DNA from 2 places in the Priestia veravalensis genome. Region 1 is predicted to be linked to the other one. Evidence: a T-box and tRNA genes for the amino acid it is inferred to sense, from the RefSeq annotation. Region 1 holds a T-box; the other holds one or more tRNA genes.

Region 1 (9,476 bases):
ATTCCAGCAGGTGAGACTGTAACGATTTATCACCAAGGAGAATTCTTTGATCTTTGCCGAGGTGTCCACGTTCCATCAACAGGAAAAATTAAAGAGTTTAAACTGTTAAATATTGCAGGTGCTTACTGGCGTGGAGATAGCAACAATCAAATGTTGCAGCGCATTTATGGCACGGCATTCTTCAAAAAAGCAGATTTAGATGAGCACTTACGTTTATTAGAAGAAGCGAAAGAGCGTGATCACCGTAAAATTGGTAAAGAGCTTAACTTATTCACAAACTCACAAAAAGTTGGACAAGGTCTTCCATTATGGTTACCAAAAGGTGCAACAATTCGTCGCGTTATTGAGCGCTACATTGTGGATAAAGAGGTTGCGCTAGGTTATCAACATGTGTATACACCAGTCCTAGGTAGCGTAGAGCTATATAAAACATCAGGTCACTGGGATCACTATCAAGACGGTATGTTCCCAGCAATGGAAATGGATAATGAAGATTTAGTTCTTCGTCCAATGAACTGTCCACACCATATGATGGTATATAAAAATGATATCCACAGCTATCGTGAATTACCAATTCGTATTGCAGAGCTAGGTACGATGCACCGCTATGAAATGTCAGGTGCACTTGCAGGTCTTCAGCGTGTTCGCGGTATGACGCTAAATGATGCACATATCTTTGTTCGTCCAGACCAAATTAAAGACGAATTAATTCGTGTGGTTCGCTTAGTAGAAGCTGTATACAAAGACTTTGGCTTTGAAAATTACTCGTTCCGCTTATCGTATCGTGATCCAGAAGATACAGAGAAATACTTTGATGATGATGCAATGTGGGAAAAAGCACAAACCATGTTAAAAGACGCGATGGATGAGCTTGGCTTAGACTATTACGAAGCAGAGGGTGAAGCAGCATTCTACGGTCCGAAGCTAGACGTTCAAGTTAAAACGGCTCTTGGAAAGGAAGAAACTCTTTCAACAGTGCAGCTGGACTTCTTATTGCCAGAGCGTTTTGATCTAACATATATCGGTGAAGATGGAAAACAGCATCGTCCGGTTGTTATTCACCGAGGTGTCGTATCAACAATGGAGCGCTTTGTTGCTTTCTTAATTGAAGAATACAAAGGGGCATTCCCAACATGGTTAGCACCTGTTCAAGTTCAAGTGATTCCAGTATCGCCAACTGTTCACCTAGACTATGCAAAAGAAGTTCAAGAGAAACTTCAGTTAGCTGGCGTACGTGTGGAACTAGATTCACGTGAAGAGAAAATTGGCTATAAAATTCGTGAAGCTCAAATGCAAAAAATTCCTTACATGCTAGTAGTGGGAGATAAAGAAGTAGAAGAAAAAGCGGTTAATGTTCGTAAATACGGTGAGCAAAATTCAGAAACTGTTGATTTTGAACAGTTCTTAGCAGGATTAAAAGTAGAAATTACTCGCTAATGAAAAAGCGGAGAGGGCAACTTCTCTGCTTTCCTTTTTAAAAAAAGTAAAAAAAATGTTGCATAAATGTTTTTCCTTTGGTAAAATGATTTTTGTTGTTAAATAAAGAACGAAATCATTGACTTTTGTCTTTGTTGATACTATAATAGCTTAAGTAATTGAATACTTGTTTGTGCAGAAGAAGAAGCACCCGCTTCTCACCTGATTGACGCGTATAGAGCAGTTAGCAGGTTGACATCGTATTTACTTTTAACGATAGTAGTGTGGGTGCATTGTGTACTCACGCTTTTTTGTGTGTATACCAATATCTACACAAGCGTATTCATTCATTAAACCTTGGAGGTGGCTACTTATTAGCAAGGACATGATGGTAAACGAGGGCATTCGAGCTCGCGAAGTTCGTCTAATTGATCAAAACGGTGAGCAATTAGGAATTAAATCAAAAAATGAAGCACTTGATATTGCTGCACGAGCAAATCTTGACTTAGTAATGGTTGCTGCAAACGCGAAACCACCTGTATGTCGTATTATGGACTACGGTAAGTTCCGCTACGAGCAACAGCGTAAAGAAAGAGAAGCTCGTAAAAACCAAAAGGTTGTTAACTTAAAGGAAGTTCGTTTAAGCCCAACAATCGATGAGCATGATTTTAACACAAAACTTCGTAACGCACGTAAGTTCCTTGAAAAAGGTGATAAAGTAAAAGCGTCAATTCGTTTTAAGGGTCGTGCTATTACTCATAAAGGAATTGGACAAAAAGTACTTGATCGTTTTTCAGAGGCTTGCGCTGATGTTAGTTCAGTTGAATCAGCTCCAAAAATGGAAGGACGCAGCATGTTCCTAGTGCTTGCACCTAAAAACGAAAAGTAATAGAACGAGGAGGAACACCCCATGCCAAAAATGAAAACACATCGTGGCGCTGCAAAGCGTTTCAAAAAAACTGGAAGCGGTAAGTTAAAGCGTGCTCGTGCTTACACTAGTCACTTATTCGCTAACAAATCTACTAAACAAAAACGTAAATTACGTAAAGGTTCTTTAGTAAGCAAAGGTGACTTCAAACGTATTCGTCACTTATTAGATAACATTAAGTAATTTGGGTTGAGATAGAAACATAACAGGAGGTAACAATTATGCCACGCGTAAAAGGCGGTACAGTAACACGCAAACGTCGTAAAAAAGTTTTAAAATTAGCCAAAGGTTTCTTCGGTTCAAAGCATAGATTATACAAAGTTGCTAATCAGCAAGTAATGAAATCATACATGTATGCTTATCGTGACCGTCGTCAGAAAAAACGTGATTTCCGTAAATTATGGATTACACGTATCAATGCAGCAGCTCGTATGAATGGTCTTTCTTACAGCCGTTTAATGCACGGATTAAAATTAGCAGGTATTGAAGTTAACCGTAAAATGCTTGCTGAATTAGCTGTAGCTGACGAAAAAGCATTTGCTGAATTAGCAGCAGCTGCTAAAAAAGGCTTAGAGAAGTAATTTCTGCTAAAAAGTCTTGTTACCACTAGGTAGCAAGGCTTTTTTGTTTATTGGAGGGATTATCTTTGTTTTTAATGATATACGCGATACTTATCAACCTTATAGGCTTATATGTAATGAATGCAGACAAAAAAAGAGCTCAGCGAAATGAATGGAGAATCAAAGAGCAAACACTTTGGACGATTGCCATTATCGGAGGAGCTCTAGGTGCAACCATTGGCATGAATCTTTATCGTCACAAAACAAAGCACGCAAGCTTTCGTTTCGGTCTGCCTGCTTTGGTGGTTGTTCATTTGGCATTATTGCTAATCTATATGTAGATGAATAATTTGAAAAATGAAATGGGAGAAGCCATGAACAAATATCTTGCTTTTATTTTTAAGGTTATTGTTTTAGATAGATGTAGTAGTAGGCTCCTTATCTATGAGTTAGAAGAAAACGTTTCAAACGTAGAGGTTAATGGAACTGAATATGCAAAGTGGAGAGCGTTTTTAAAATTCCTTCAAGAGAGTAATTTCATCAAAAGGCTTCCCTATCCAAAAGCCCCGTGATTGAAATGAAAGATGTGATACTCCAGCAGGACTAGCGAGTCAGGTGAGACCTCACAGTATACAAGGAGGGTCGGCCGCTCGCCCTGAGGAAAGGGAACAATCTGGAATGGAAATCACACTAAGCAGAGAGGCCTTCTTCAACAAGAAGTAAGCACACTGTTTATCAAAAGCTTTCTCAATAAAAAAGCCCAAAAGCTATTGCTTTTGTGGCTCGTTCTTTAAAAACTCTCGTACGGGACTTTTCCAGCTAATAATGGCTTTTGGGTATAAAGTTGATACCTTAGCAGACACCAATCTGATATCCTCATGAGTTAAATCATTGAGCTGGTCAGGATTTTTTAATAACATAGTAATAGAAAAAATTTGTTCATTTATATATTTTTCGCCTTCAAACAAAACACCTTTATACGTTAACTCCAAATTTTTACGAACATTTTCTGCTTCATCCACCACGTAAAATTCATTTTGCTCTTTGGCTTGCATTAATTTTCGTTTTGGATTTCGAACATATCGTATAATAAAAAGAACGAAATAGACTAATAAAGCAATTACTAATAGTCGCATTAAGAGCACAATCAAAGCGATATCGCCTCCTTGCCGAGGGTTGTTTCCTAACAGTACGTATAAAGGGCAAAAAGGTTTCATTTATTTTTAATTTTATATTAATATTTATTTTATTTTAGGAGAGATTAGATATGAAGTTACAGTCTTTATTTAACATGCAGCGCCAGCTAGATCAACATATTGAAACAAATCATAAGCTTCAAAACGAAGACTTGGTTTCCCGCAAACTTCTTGCTTTATTAGTAGAATTAGGCGAGCTGGCTAATGAAACGCGTTGTTTCAAATTTTGGAGCCTAAAACCGTCGGCAGATAAAAAGGTTATTTTAGAAGAGTTCGTAGACGGTGTTCACTTCTTATTATCTTTAGGAATTGAATGGGGATTTGATTCAATTGAAGAACTTCCGGTTAAAGCGGACAAAGAAACTGCAACAGAACAATTTTTACATGTGTTCTCTTTGCTCACACAATTAAAAGGAAGCGTAGATCAAGAACAGTACATAGAATCATTCTCTTCATACATGGGTCTTGGAGAAATTCTTGGCTTCGCAGCTGAGGAAGTGAAAACGGCTTATATTATGAAAAATGAAGTGAACTTTAAGCGTCAAGACGAAGGGTATTAAGAAGAAAACATTTCCTCTGAAAATACTTTCTTATATAATAAAAGATATACATATGAAAGGGGTATGGATAAATGAAAAAGTTAGATGAAACATTACAAATGTTAAAAGACTTAACTGATGCAAAAGGTATTCCTGGAAACGAACGCGAACCAAGAGAAGTGATGAAAAAATATATTGAATCTTATGCTGATAGCATTTCAACAGACGGACTTGGAAGCCTTATTGCCAAAAAAGTTGGTGATGAAAAAGGCCCTAAAATTATGGTTGCAGGTCATTTAGATGAAGTTGGCTTTATGGTCACTCAAATTGATGATAAAGGCTTCATTCGTTTTCAAACTGTAGGTGGCTGGTGGTCGCAAGTTATGCTAGCGCAACGTGTTACAATTGTAACGCGCAAAGGCGATATTACAGGAGTTATCGGCTCTAAACCTCCTCATATTTTACCTGCTGAAGTACGTAAGAAGACGGTTGAGATTAAGGATATGTTTATTGATATCGGTGCATCTAGTCGTGAAGAAGCAATGGAATGGGGCGTAAAGCCTGGCGATCAAATTGTTCCGTACTTTGAATTTACCGTTATGAATAACGAAAAAATGCTTTTAGCTAAAGCATGGGATAACCGTATCGGCTGTGCTATTGCTATTGATGTGCTCAAGAATTTAAAGGGTCAAGAGCATCCAAACGTTGTATACGGCGTTGGAACAGCGCAAGAAGAAGTTGGTTTACGCGGTGCAAAAACGTCAGCCAATCTTATTCAACCTGATATTGCATTTGGCGTAGATGTAGGTATTGCTGGTGATACGCCAGGAGTGTCTGAAAAAGAAGCAGCATCAAAAATGGGTGACGGTCCACAAATCATTTTATATGATGCATCAATGGTTTCTCACAAGGGTCTACGTGACTTTGTAACAGATGTAGCAGATGAAATGAACATCCCATATCAGTTTGATGCGTTATCAGGCGGTGGTACTGATTCAGGAGCTATTCATATTTCAGCTAACGGCGTACCTGCACTATCTATTACAATTGCAACTCGCTATATTCATTCACATGCCGCAATGTTACATCGCGATGATTATGAAAATGCGGTGAAGTTAATTACAGAAGTTATTAAAAAACTTGATCGTGAAACGGTTAATAAAATTACGTTTGAATAAAACAAAAGGTGCACTCAATTTGAATGCACCTTTTGTACTTACTTTAAGCTATTTTCAAGTGTTGTTAAAATTTCTTCTTTTTCACTTTTAGGCGAGTTTTCCCATAGTACTTCGAAAAGTACACCTAGACCTGGAAGCATTTTTTCTTCACCGCTTTTGATAGCATCCATAATCGTTGCTTCAAGTTCTTCTTGAGAATTACCTGAAACATTTGATATAATAGCATTTCGTAAATTAAGATTCATCGTGATCACCTCAACTATAGATAGTAAAATCAAAAATAGTTTGTGTATGTCACATTCAATTTATGTATCGTAACTGAAATTGATAAATAGAGGAGTTATGTTTGGTGAAGCGAATTGATTCCGTGAAGAACCCACAGGTTAAACTATGGAAAAAATTACATACAAAAAAAGAGCGCGATAATCAAGGTTTATTTTTGGTGGAAGGCTTTCATCTTGTCGAAGAAGCTTTAAACCAAAGAGAAATGATTAAGTATCTCATTCTTGCTGATAATGTTGATATTCCATCGCATTGGAATGTTGATACGGTTGAGATGATTGTGGTGACGCCTGCTGTTATTAAAGCAATTGCTGATACAGAAACCCCTCAGGGAATTGCAGCCGTTTGTTACCAAAACCAATCATCATCCGTCTTACAGACAGCGCGTCGATTAGTGCTGTTAGATGCCGTCCAAGATCCAGGTAACGTAGGAACCATTATTCGTACAGCAGAAGCTGCTGGAATCGATGCAGTCATTATTGGAGCAGGTTGTGTAGATGTTTATAACAGTAAAGTCATCCGTTCGACTCAAGGTGCAATCTTTAACTTGCCTGTTATTAAGAAAGACTTAATTAGTGCGATTAAAGAACTAAAGGAATGTGGAGTTAGCGTGTATGGTACATCATTACAAAATGCTTCTGTGTACACGGAAGTTGAAAAGCCAGAAGCTTTTGCTCTGATTGTTGGTAACGAAGGGCAAGGTGTAAGCTCAGCGGTGCTGAATGAAACGGACCATAACCTATATATACCGATATTTGGAAAGAGTGAATCGTTAAATGTAGCAATTGCATCAGCAATTTTAATGTACTATTTACGTGGAATGTAGTTGCAACGGCTAGCCGTTTTCACTATAATAATACAATAGCTAAATATGCGAAAAGCAGTGATAGAGAGCAGTAGCTTATGTAGCGTTATTCAGGGAGAAAATGCCGTGACTGAAAGCATTTTTATAAGCGCAATAAGTGAATTCACCTCTTGAGTTGACACTTGGACCATCATTTTTGATGTAAAGGTGTTCCGGATATTCCGTTAACGTTAATGAAGTGAACTGTGCAGATGCATGGTTAACAAGGGTGGTAACGCGATTAAACCTCGTCCCTTTTTGGGAGAGGTTTTTTTTATTTGCAATTTTTTAAAACAAAAGGAGGATTATTCAATGAAAGAGCGTTTACAAGAGCTGCAACAAGAAGCGATTGTTAAAATTGATGACTCAAAAGATTTAAAAGCATTGAATGATGTACGTGTAGCTTATTTAGGAAAAAAAGGACCAATTACAGAAGTACTTCGCGGAATGGGGAAATTATCTGCTGAAGAGCGTCCTGTAATGGGAGCACTTGCAAATGAAGTGCGCGAAGCAATCGCTTCAAAGATTGAAGAAAAGCAAGCGGCGCTAGAAGCAGAAGAAATCAACCGTAAACTAGCTTCAGAAACAATCGATGTGACACTTCCTGGTCGACCAGTTAAAGTCGGTACACATCATCCGCTAACAAGCGTAATTGAAGAGGTTGAAGATTTGTTTTTAGGCATGGGCTATGAAGTAGCTGAAGGACCTGAAGTGGAGCAAGATTACTACAACTTCGAAGCGTTAAATTTACCAAAGGGTCACCCAGCACGTGATATGCAGGATACGTTCTATATTACTGAAGAAACGTTATTACGTACTCATACATCAACAGTACAAGCCCGCGTAATGAATGGAAATGAAGGGAAAGGTCCAATCAAAATCATTTGTCCTGGTAAAGTATATCGTCGTGATGATGATGACGCTACGCATTCACATCAATTTATGCAAATTGAAGGTTTAGTTGTAGATGAAAATATTCGTATGAGTGATTTAAAAGGAACGCTTGAGGTATTTGTGAAAAAAATGTTCGGTGCAGAGCGTGAAATTCGTCTACGTCCAAGCTTTTTCCCGTTTACTGAACCATCTGTTGAAGTGGACGTATCATGTGCTAAATGTGGAGGAAAAGGCTGTAATGTTTGTAAGCAAACAGGCTGGATTGAAATTTTAGGCGCTGGTATGGTACATCCAAATGTACTTGAAATGGCCGGCTATGACTCTAAAAAATATCGCGGCTTTGCATTTGGAATAGGCGTAGAGCGTATCGCTATGTTAAAGCACGGCGTTGATGATATTCGTCATTTCTATACAAATGATGCTCGTTTCTTAAATCAATTCAAACAAGTATAAAGGAGGGACTAACATGTTTGTATCATATCGTTGGTTGCAAGAATATGTAGATTTATCAGGAGTAAAAGCTGAAGAACTTGCTGATAAAGTCACAAAAAGTGGAATTGAAGTTGAAGGTGTAGAAAATTTAAATAAAGGCGTAAGCGGTGTTGTCATCGGTCACGTAGTAGAATGTGAACAGCATCCAAACGCAGATAAGTTAAGTCGTTGTCAGGTTGACCTTGGGGATGAAACGGTTCAAATCGTTTGTGGTGCTCCAAACGTAGCACAAGGTCAAAAGGTAGCGGTAGCTAAAGTAGGCGCTGTATTACCAGGCAATTTTAAAATTAAGCGTGCTAAGCTTCGCGGTGAAGAATCAAACGGCATGATTTGTTCTCTTCAAGAGCTTGGAATTGAAAGCAAGCTTGTCGCAAAAGATTACCAAGAAGGAATCTTTGTATTCCCAAGCGATGCTGAAGTTGGAGCAGATGCTTTAGAAGCATTGAATTTGCATGATGAAGTATTAGAACTTGGCTTAACGCCAAATCGTTCAGACTGTTTAAGCATGCTAGGGGTAGCTCATGAAGTAGCAGCAATCTTAAATCGTGAAGTAAAATACCCAGAGGTTGAGTTTCAAGAGACGGAAGAAAAAGCATCGGATTACATTTCAGTTGCAGTAGAAGCAAAAGAAGATAACCCTTTATACGTAGCACGTATGGTGAAAAATGTTAAAATTGCGCCGTCACCGCTATGGATGCAAACGCGCTTGATGGCAGCTGGGATTCGACCACACAATAACGTAGTTGATATTACAAACTACATTTTACTTGAATACGGTCAACCACTTCATGCGTTTGATTATGATCGTCTTGGCTCCAAAGAAGTTGTTGTTCGTCATGCACAAGAAGGCGAAGAAATTGTAACTCTCGATGATCAAAAACGTGTACTAAAAGAGAACCAGCTTGTCATTACAAATGGTAAAGACCCAATCGCTTTAGCCGGTGTAATGGGAGGAGCGAATTCTGAAGTCCAAGATGACACAGTAAATGTGTTAATTGAATCTGCTTACTTCCGCGGGTTATCTGTGCGCCAAACATCGAAAGAGCACGGTCTTCGTAGTGAAGCAAGTGCACGTTTTGAAAAAGGAATCGACCCAAGCCGCACACGTATAGCAGCTGATCGTGCTGCTGAACTAATGGCTGCTTAT
Region 2 (9,476 bases), on a different contig from region 1:
TCCGAAAGTTCAATAATCTCAATTTTGGCATACGGAGCTAATCGTTTTAAGTATTCATCAATACCTTGCTTTAAGTATTTCTCTTTTAATTTTCCGATTGATACAATTGAAATATTCAAAATAATCTCCCTTGTAAATTATCCACAGATTTTATCCACATATCCACAAGACATATACACAATCTGTGTTTTTTTAGTTTTCCACTGTGTATAACGCTAGGTTTTCGCAGTATTCACATGTATGGTTGCGTTCATTTTCATCAATTTCTTTAAAAACCGGTGCTAACTCAATCTCATCTACGGCTACATCTAACGCTAATTCTGTATGCTCTAAGCAACAATAAATTTTCAAATTGCAATCTCCTTTCTTTTTTATAAGTATCAGTAAAAAGACCACAGAGAAAGTTCCTCTGTGGATAACTTTTTTGTTTATAATGGCTCTCGTGATAGCTTAACCGTTACTGTTTGCTTTTTACCTTGCCTGTAAAAAGTCACTTCCATGCTGTCACCTATTTCTTTGTCAATATATAAGTGCTTACGTAACCCTACTAAGTCTTTAATATCTTCTCCATCCAAAGCGACGATAACGTCATATTCTTTTAAGCCTGCTTTATCAGCTGGTGAGCCAGCGGCAACATTTAATACGGCCACACCATTCACAACATCTTTTGGGAGCTTTAACGTTTCTTTTAGGTGGTAGCCCGATATTTCACTTAATGATAATGCTTCAACACCTAAATAAGGTCTTCTTACTTCTCCATAATTTTCTAAATCATCCACAACAGGTCTTGCCATATTGATTGGAATGGCCAAACCAATCCCTTCAACTTCCTGCTGAGCAATCTTCATCGAGTTAATTCCAATCAGCCTGCCGTCAATATTAATCAAGGCACCACCGCTATTTCCAGGGTTAATTGCTGCATCTGTTTGAATAACTTCTGCTTGCCAATCCGGACTTCCATCATTATTTAGGTCCTGTGGAATGACACGGTTTACACCTGAGACAACCCCTTGTGTTACAGAACCAGAGAACTGTAGTCCAAGAGGATTCCCAATAGCAATAACGGGCTCTCCGACTTTCAGCTTATCTGAATCCCCATAGCTGGCGATCTTTGTTACATGTTCAGCATCAATTTCAATAACAGCCAAATCCATTAACTCATCGCTTCCTAGTGCGCGCGCGGGTACTCTAGAGCCGTCATATAAGCTGACTTCAATTTGCTGAGCACCTTGAATTACATGATGATTGGTAATGATAAAGGCTTTATTTCCCTGCTTTTTATAGATGACACCAGAACCGGTGCCAGCGTCTTGCCCGCTTTCGTTCCAAAAGCTTTCTCCTTGCTGGATATTTACCACTCCAACAACTGCTTCATTAACTTGATTAACAGCTTTCGTAATATCTGTGTTTACATCGACAGAAACCGTCTTTTGAACGATATCTTCACCATTTTGAATAGAGCCTTGATTTTCTTCTGCTGGAGGGTTTGGAAGTAAATTTAAATTCGATAAAAATGGAAGTGCAGTGACAACCACTATTCCTCCAATAATTGCTCCTATTAATGACGACAGAAACCAGCCCCCACGTCTTCTTGGCTTTTGACGTGAAGGAGATGGTTCCCGATTCTCATCATAATGTTCCATATACATCACCGACCTTTTCATTTATTATGATTATAAGTACCAAAACAGATGAACTATTACTTTTTTAGACACTCCTGCTTCTTTCTAACCATCTAACTGAAGTTATTTTTTGTTTTGTTTATGTAGACTATACATAAATAATCGATGTTGGTCTATTAGGGTCTGTATCATAAAGTTTTATCTGTTCTTTCACATCAATATCTTTTTCAGCTAAAACTTGTGAAACAGACATTCGCGCAATTTCTTTCATATTGTTATCTAGACTTAAATGAGCTAGATAAATTCTCTCTGTTTGATCACCAATAACGTCCGCCATTGCCAGTGCTGCATCCTCATTTGAAACATGTCCTACATCACTTAAAATACGACGCTTAACGCTCCAAGGATACCTTCCCATACGAAGCATCTCAACATCATGATTGCTTTCAAAAACAAAAGCCTGACTATTTTTAATAATGCCTTTCATGCGATCACTGACATAGCCTGTATCCGTAATTAACGTAAGTTTTTTATCTCCTTGATGAAAAACATAAAACATTGGCTCAGCAGCATCATGAGATACACCAAACGATTCAACATCGATACTTCCAAATGTTTTATTTTCACCAATTTCAAAATGAAACTGTTGGTCAGTTGATACTTGTCCAATTAACCCATCCATAGCTCTCCATGTTTTTGCATTTGCATAGATAGGCAATTTATATTTACGAGCTAGTACGCCTAACCCTTTAATATGATCACTATGTTCATGGGTTACCAATATTCCTGATAGGTTGTGAATATCTCGATCGATTTCTTGAAAAAGTGACTCCATTTTCTTACCACTTAAGCCTGCATCGACTAATAGCGATTGGTCTCCATCACTTACAAAAATCGCATTTCCAGTACTACCGCTAGCTAGCACGCTAAAATGCAAACTCATTTTTCTCACTCCAATATACTATTTCAAGCTTTTTTGGATGATTTGTCCTTCAAAAGCATTTACAAAATAGTCAACATCTTCATCTACGACAACGTGCCAAGTAGGCGCAAGAACCTGGGAGCTTGGCAGAGGTAAATCGAAGGTATAATAACCTAACTCTACTTTTGTTACCGTGCTTTTTTCGGTTAATTCTTCTTTCAAATACAGATTTTCAAGGACTTTAATTGGGGCAAGAACCTCTTGTTCATCATCTAAAGGCTCGATATTTTCCATAAACGTCTGCTCGTAAGAAGTAATTTCATTCTTATCATTCAAATGAGCAATGACAATGCCATTTTCGTTATCATAAATAACTTTATTTTTATACTGTTGGTAAAATGTAATCGTATTTTTATCTTCGTTAATTTTCCACAGCGTATATGCATTTCCGGAAAGAACATAGTCTTGTAAGAACTGATTTAACTTTGATGTTTTATTCTTTGCTGGAACAGGAATTGGTTTATCTAACGTACTTTCAATTGTTTTTTCATCAATTAATTTTGCTTTTTGTTTTTTAAGCTTCTTCAAGTCATTCTCACTAAACCTTTTACTGTTTGCATTTAATGAAGATGCTTTTTTTTCACTCTTAGGTAGCTCCGTATACATTATTCCTTCTGCTGCTAATTGATCTTCAATGCTTGATTCAACAAATAACGAATACTGGTCTTGATCATGCTTTTTCATGAATTGATAAATTAAAAACAGATCTAAAACCAGAAACGTTACGATAAAAATCGATTTCGTTTTATTCCAATCCACCGTTTACGCCTCCTTCATCAGGTAACGTAACTCGGTACCACTTATTATTATAGTAGTAAAACCAAGAAGGAACCAATGTAACCGAGTTTGAATCATACTCTGTTTTATCCGTATCTTGCTGCTGATTATCCCCAATACCTTCCTCAAGCTGATATCCAATTGATATATCATTTAACAGAGAAGGATCAAAATCCTGATGCTTCTCAATCATTTCAATTACTTCTTGAGGAGACTGTAACTGTACTTTCATTTCAGGTAAGGATACTTGAACAAATCGATACAAAGGTCGACGATAATTTAAGACCTCAGCATTGCCCCATCTTTGATAGATTTCTGTCATGCCCTGATTGCTGTATACAGGGTGATTATCATGATAATACCGGTATGTAATCTCTTTTGTTACACGATTCCAACTATCAAAACGGTAATCTGGCTCTGTCCATCCGGCATGATCATTAACAAAGCTAAAGCTACGATTTAATAAATTTGCGTCATCATTTGATTCCGTATTCGAATTCACCAAGTTTACATACTCCATGACGTTTGTCCTGGTATTTACATTAATAACTTTGGTTCCTTCTGTATATAATTCTCTATATGCTAAGCTTTCTGTACGAGCATAACTTGGATTTGTAAACAGCGCATTTTGAAACTTACGAATATCTAAAGGTGCTTCATATGCATACAGTTTATGCATGTGAGAAGTCTGAGCTGGTATGAAGATATAGCGATTCTCATTCTTTTTATAAACCAGACAACGCTCTGCTGATGTTCCTGCATCCGCTAATTTCTGCACATCGTTCTTGACTACATTACTAATTTTCACCGCATACACTTTTTGTTGGCTATAGTTCACCAAATACATATTTACAGATAAATTAGGGGTCTTTTTTATCTTTATGACTACACGATCAAAATCTACCCTTGGCAATTTATCCGTCGTAAAGCTAAACATTTGCTGAAAGGTTTCAACTGGTATTAGGTCTGGATATACAATTTCCACAGAGTTATTATCATGGACATAATTTAAAAAGCCACTAGGCTCAATAGCACTCGAAACGTCTGTAATATCCCCTAATTTCCACGTTCTCATTTCTTGTAACCATGAGTCTATTCTCTTTTCTTCATGTGATAAATAGTGACTACCACTTTGGTGATAGAGTACCTTTGTAGGACGTATATAATCCTCTAGTTCACTCTTTCCACCTACCTCAGCTTCTTGAAGGTTTTGGGTTTCAGTATTTAAATCAGAAGGGGATTGATAGGACCATAAATTCCAAGTGAGGAATAAGCTTAAAACCACCAAAATAACTAGCACAACGGTTTTTATATTTTCATATCTCATTCCCATTCTTCATCATTCTCACTTTCAATTGGAAGTGTGAAGTAAATAGATGTCCCAACCCCTTCTTTACTTTCTGCCCATATTCGACCATCGTGAGCTTCAATAATTTCTTTTGCAATAGCCAAACCTAAACCTGTCCCTCCTAGTTTGCGAGTTCTTGCTTTATCCACACGATAAAAGCGTTCAAAGATTTTGGACAGATTTGATTTTGGTATTCCCATACCTTGGTCTTTAATACTTACCACAATTTCATGCGTGTGTTGTTCAATAGAAAATGTAATTGTTCCACCTTCTGGTGAATACTTAATTGCATTTGAAATAATATTGTCTAATACTTGTGTAATTTTATCTTGATCAACTGCTACATAGATGGCTTCATCTGGAAGCTCTCTAACAAACGTAATTCCTTGTTCAATAGTCATTTCAAAGCGATCAATGATGTAATGATAAAACTTTACAAAGTTAACCGGGTCTCGACTAAAGCGATAGTCTTCGCTATCTAACTTAGATAGTTGTAACAAGTCATTGACTAATCGAATCATACGCTCTGTTTCTGTTTGGGTAACATGTAAAAAACTTGGTGCTATCTCTTTATCCTGCCATGCGCCTTCTGCTAAAGCGTCCAAATAGCTTCGCATTGTTGTCAATGGTGTTCTAAGCTCATGAGAGACGTTTGCTACAAACTCTCGGCGATCCTGATCAATTTTCTCCTGCTCTGTAATGTCGTGCAAGACGATAATGATTCCGTTGATAAAACCCGTTTCCTTTTGAATAGCTGAAACAGTTGCTCGTAAAATAAACGGCTCTGTTTTCGTACTAAAATCAAGAATAAGTGAATCTTGATTAGCCAATAGGCTTTCGAATGTATGTGTTTCATCTAAACCTAAAAGCGTCACAATTGGCTCTGACAATACTGTTTCACGTGAAACGTTTAACATTGACGCAGCTGGGTCATTAATTAAGATTACTCTACCTTTTCGGTCAGTAGCAATAACGCCATCTGTCATATGAGCAAGTACGGAGCTGAGCTTACGTCGCTCTCCCTCAGTAGTAGCTTGTGCCTCTTGAAGCTTTCTTGTCAAATTGTTAAACGTTAAAGCAAGTTGCCCTATCTCGTCATAACCATAGACCTTTGCTTTTCTTGAAAAGTTTCCTTTAGCCATTTCTAATGCCTGCTTACGCATTTCAGACATTGGTCGCGTAATCGTCTGAGCCAGAAAAACACCTAAAAGGGCAGTAATAACTAACGATATAACCGTACCAGAAGCAAAGATACTATTAATTTTCCTCATTTGCTCATAGACCGGTTCCATCGTCGCAATTAAATAAACAGCACCTAGTATCTCTTGTTCTGACTGTAAGCTTTCTCGATTATTTGGATTTGTAGAAGCATTTCCTCCCACATCATCCTGCAGACGAATAGGAACCGTCAATACTCTAATTCTGTCACCGCTTTTACGATATACTTTATTAGAAGATGTTCCTGCTAAAAGGGCATTCGTAACGGCTAAGTCATTTATTTTTTTCCCTACTATTTGTTCAGGGTTTGGGTTTGATGTCCCTATAATACGTCGATTCGGATCGATAACGCGTACCTCTAATATGTCTTTAGAGGAAATTCCCTGCATAGAAGCAAAATCTCTCAATACTACTTCTAAATCTTCTTCTAACGTAGGGGAAGTATCATTACGTGTTTTTTCTAGCTCTTGTTCAATATTATAAGCAAGTAGACCTACACGTTCCGTTAATGAGTTTGTAAAGTTATTAACAAGTTCTTTTTCTAACTGACGTACAAAGTAGACACCAATAATTTGCATTGCAATTAAAATAAGCAATACATAAATTAGCACAAACTTCAAATGAATGGACTGAAAAAAACGGACTTTCTTCATAATATAGCGTTACTCCTGTTCTGGACTACGCAAATAATAACCTACCCCACGTCTTGTTACAATCCACATTGGATGGCTTGGGTTATCTTCAATTTTCTCACGCAATCTTCGAACCGTAACGTCAACTGTTCGAACATCACCAAAGTAGTCATATCCCCATACTGTCTGTAACAAATGCTCCCGCGTCATGACTTGTCCAATATGTTTCGCCAAGTAATGCAGCAATTCAAACTCACGATGTGTTAATTCAATTGTTTCTCCACGCTTTGAAACAATATAAGCATCTGGATGAATGACAAGTGCACCGATTGTTATCTCATTACTCTCTTCTTCTTCAACACTATTTGAAATCTGTTGATGTCTTCTTAAATTCGCTTTTACTCGCGCCAATAGCTCTCTCGTACTGAAAGGCTTTGTTACATAATCATCTGCACCTAACTCAAGACCAAGCACTTTATCGATTTCAGAGTCTTTAGCTGTCAGCATAATAATTGGCATATCATACTTTTTTCGAACTTCTCGACAGACTTCCATGCCGTCCTTTTGTGGCAGCATAATATCTAACAGAATCATTTCTGGTTGTACTTCTTCAACTTTTTCAAGTGCTTCTACACCATCATAAGCACAAAACACTTCGTAACCTTCTTTTTGCAGATTAAATTTCAAAATATCTGCAATTGGTTTTTCGTCATCTACTACTAAAATACGTTTATCCATGATCATCGTTCTCCTTTTATCATTTCGAACAAAAATAGGAAAGTAAGTATTCATAATGTTTGAATACACTAATTGTATTATACTTCATAACATAGTAATCGTCACAAATTCATCCTCTACTATACAATAACCTCATTAATTTTCAACCATATACAAACAAAAAAGCATGACTTTTAAAAGTCATGCTTTTTATGGCTCGGGACGGAATCGAACCGCCGACACAAGGATTTTCAGTCCTTTGCTCTACCAACTGAGCTACCGAGCCATTATCAAATGGCGGTCCCGACGGGAATCGAACCCGCGATCTCCTGCGTGACAGGCAGGCATGTTAACCGCTACACCACGGGACCCTCAGCTTATAATATGTAATAAAAATGACCCGTACGGGATTCGAACCCGTGTTACCGCCGTGAAAGGGCGGTGTCTTAACCGCTTGACCAACGGGCCATAGTAAGTAACAAAAGTGAGCCATGAAGGACTCGAACCTTCGACCCTCTGATTAAAAGTCAGATGCTCTACCAACTGAGCTAATGGCTCATACTATGAATATCAGCGACATGTAATATAATAACATGATTTAAACACTGAATGCAATAGTTTTTTCAGAAGAATATTTTTAAAAAATGAATTCAATATAAAAAACCAACGTTTAAAAAACTAAACGTTGGTTTTTTTAAAAGTATTAGCTATAAACTCCGCGTAATACGTTTGTTTGTTTGCGATCTGGTCCCACTGAGAAAATAGATAATGGAATACCAGTTAATTGTGAAACACGCTCTAAGTAATGACGTGCGTTCTCAGGTAATTCATCTAAAGATTTCACACCTGTAATATCTTCCGTCCAACCTGGAAGCTCTTCATAAACAGGTTCACATTTAGCTAAAACGTTTAAGCTAGCTGGGAATTCCTCAACAATTTTACCTTCATAGCGATATGCTACACAGATTTTCAATTTTTCAATTCCTGTTAAAACATCGATTGAGTTTAATGATAAATCTGTAATACCACTTACGCGACGTGCGTGACGAACAACTACGCTGTCAAACCAACCAACGCGACGTGGACGACCCGTTGTTGTTCCGTATTCACGACCTACTTCACGAATTTGATCACCAATTTCGTTTGTTAGTTCTGTTGGGAATGGACCGTCACCAACACGAGTTGTGTATGCTTTTGAAACACCTACTACGTGCTTGATTTTTGAAGGCCCTACACCTGAACCGATTGTTACACCACCAGCAACAGGGTTAGAAGATGTTACAAACGGATATGTTCCTTGATCGATATCTAACATAACACCTTGTGCACCTTCAAATAATACGCGACGACCTTCGTCTAGAGCATCATTTAATACAACGGATGTATCAACAACAAATTTTGCTATCTGCTGACCATATTCGTAGTATTCATCTAAGATATCTTCTAATTTAAAGCCTTCTACTTCATACATTCTTTCAAGAAGACGATTTTTTTCAGCTAAGTTTTGTGTTAATTTTGCTTCAAACACTTCACGGTCTAATAAATCTGCAATACGGATACCTACACGTGCAGCTTTATCCATATATGCTGGACCAATTCCTTTTTTTGTTGTTCCAATTTTATTATCGCCTTTACGCTCTTCTTCTACCTCATCTAATTTTAAGTGGTAAGGTAAAATAACATGCGCACGGTTACTAATACGTAAGTTATCTGTTGTTACATTACGATCGTGTAAATATTTTAATTCTTGAACAAGTGCTTTTGGATCTACAACCATACCATTTCCAATTACACAAATTTTATCATCGTAAAAAATCCCTGAAGGAATTAAATGTAATTTGTACGTTTCACCATTAAACTTAATCGTATGACCAGCATTGTTTCCACCTTGGTAACGTGCAATTACTTCTGCATTTTCTGATAGAAAGTCTGTAATCTTCCCTTTTCCTTCATCTCCCCATTGTGTTCCTACTACAACAACTGAAGACATATCTTAAGCACCTCCGCTTAGTAAGCAACAGCCTACTACGACATAATTTAACCGTAAATAAGTGTATCAATTTATTATAGTAAAGTCAATGTAAATCCGAACTATTTAATCTAAATCAAAGATAATATACTGCTTTTTACCGAACATATACTAATATAAACAAAAAAACCTCTCGGATTGAGAGGTTTAT

What was found. The T-box of region 1 lies ahead of pheS (phenylalanine--tRNA ligase subunit alpha). A T-box ahead of a tRNA ligase gene usually reads a tRNA of that ligase, here a tRNA-Phe.
Region 2: it has a tRNA-Phe gene. The T-box ahead of pheS (phenylalanine--tRNA ligase subunit alpha) is inferred to sense a tRNA for this amino acid. The anticodon was not compared.

What each region holds. Positions count from the first base shown of each region.
Region 1 covers NZ_KQ758654.1:34,397-43,872, forward strand. The annotation lists gene thrS (threonine--tRNA ligase) at 1-1,437, shown strand, start outside; ribosomal protein L20 leader region at 1,610-1,735, shown strand; gene infC (translation initiation factor IF-3) at 1,802-2,305, shown strand; gene rpmI (50S ribosomal protein L35) at 2,327-2,527, shown strand; gene rplT (50S ribosomal protein L20) at 2,566-2,925, shown strand; gene AS180_RS12130 (DUF1294 domain-containing protein) at 2,991-3,245, shown strand; gene AS180_RS12135 (hypothetical protein) at 3,246-3,476, shown strand; gene AS180_RS12140 (hypothetical protein) at 3,672-4,049, opposite strand; gene AS180_RS12145 (dUTP diphosphatase) at 4,172-4,660, shown strand; gene AS180_RS12150 (M42 family metallopeptidase) at 4,732-5,817, shown strand; gene sspI (small acid-soluble spore protein SspI) at 5,856-6,062, opposite strand; gene AS180_RS12160 (TrmH family RNA methyltransferase) at 6,167-6,925, shown strand; T-box leader at 6,974-7,202, shown strand; gene pheS (phenylalanine--tRNA ligase subunit alpha) at 7,256-8,290, shown strand; gene pheT (phenylalanine--tRNA ligase subunit beta) at 8,304-9,476, shown strand, end outside.
Region 2 covers NZ_KQ758647.1:17,920-27,395, forward strand. The annotation lists gene rlmH (23S rRNA (pseudouridine(1915)-N(3))-methyltransferase RlmH) at 1-119, opposite strand, end outside; gene AS180_RS21665 (CxxH/CxxC protein) at 193-351, opposite strand; gene AS180_RS10245 (S1C family serine protease) at 429-1,643, opposite strand; gene AS180_RS10250 (MBL fold metallo-hydrolase) at 1,771-2,565, opposite strand; gene AS180_RS10255 (two-component system regulatory protein YycI) at 2,584-3,363, opposite strand; gene AS180_RS10260 (YycH family regulatory protein) at 3,350-4,714, opposite strand; gene walK (cell wall metabolism sensor histidine kinase WalK) at 4,705-6,600, opposite strand; gene yycF (response regulator YycF) at 6,610-7,317, opposite strand; tRNA gene AS180_RS10275 (tRNA-Phe) at 7,510-7,582, opposite strand; tRNA gene AS180_RS10280 (tRNA-Asp) at 7,592-7,667, opposite strand; tRNA gene AS180_RS10285 (tRNA-Glu) at 7,693-7,764, opposite strand; tRNA gene AS180_RS10290 (tRNA-Lys) at 7,782-7,854, opposite strand; gene AS180_RS10295 (adenylosuccinate synthase) at 8,000-9,286, opposite strand; gene dnaB (replicative DNA helicase) at 9,473-9,476, opposite strand, start outside.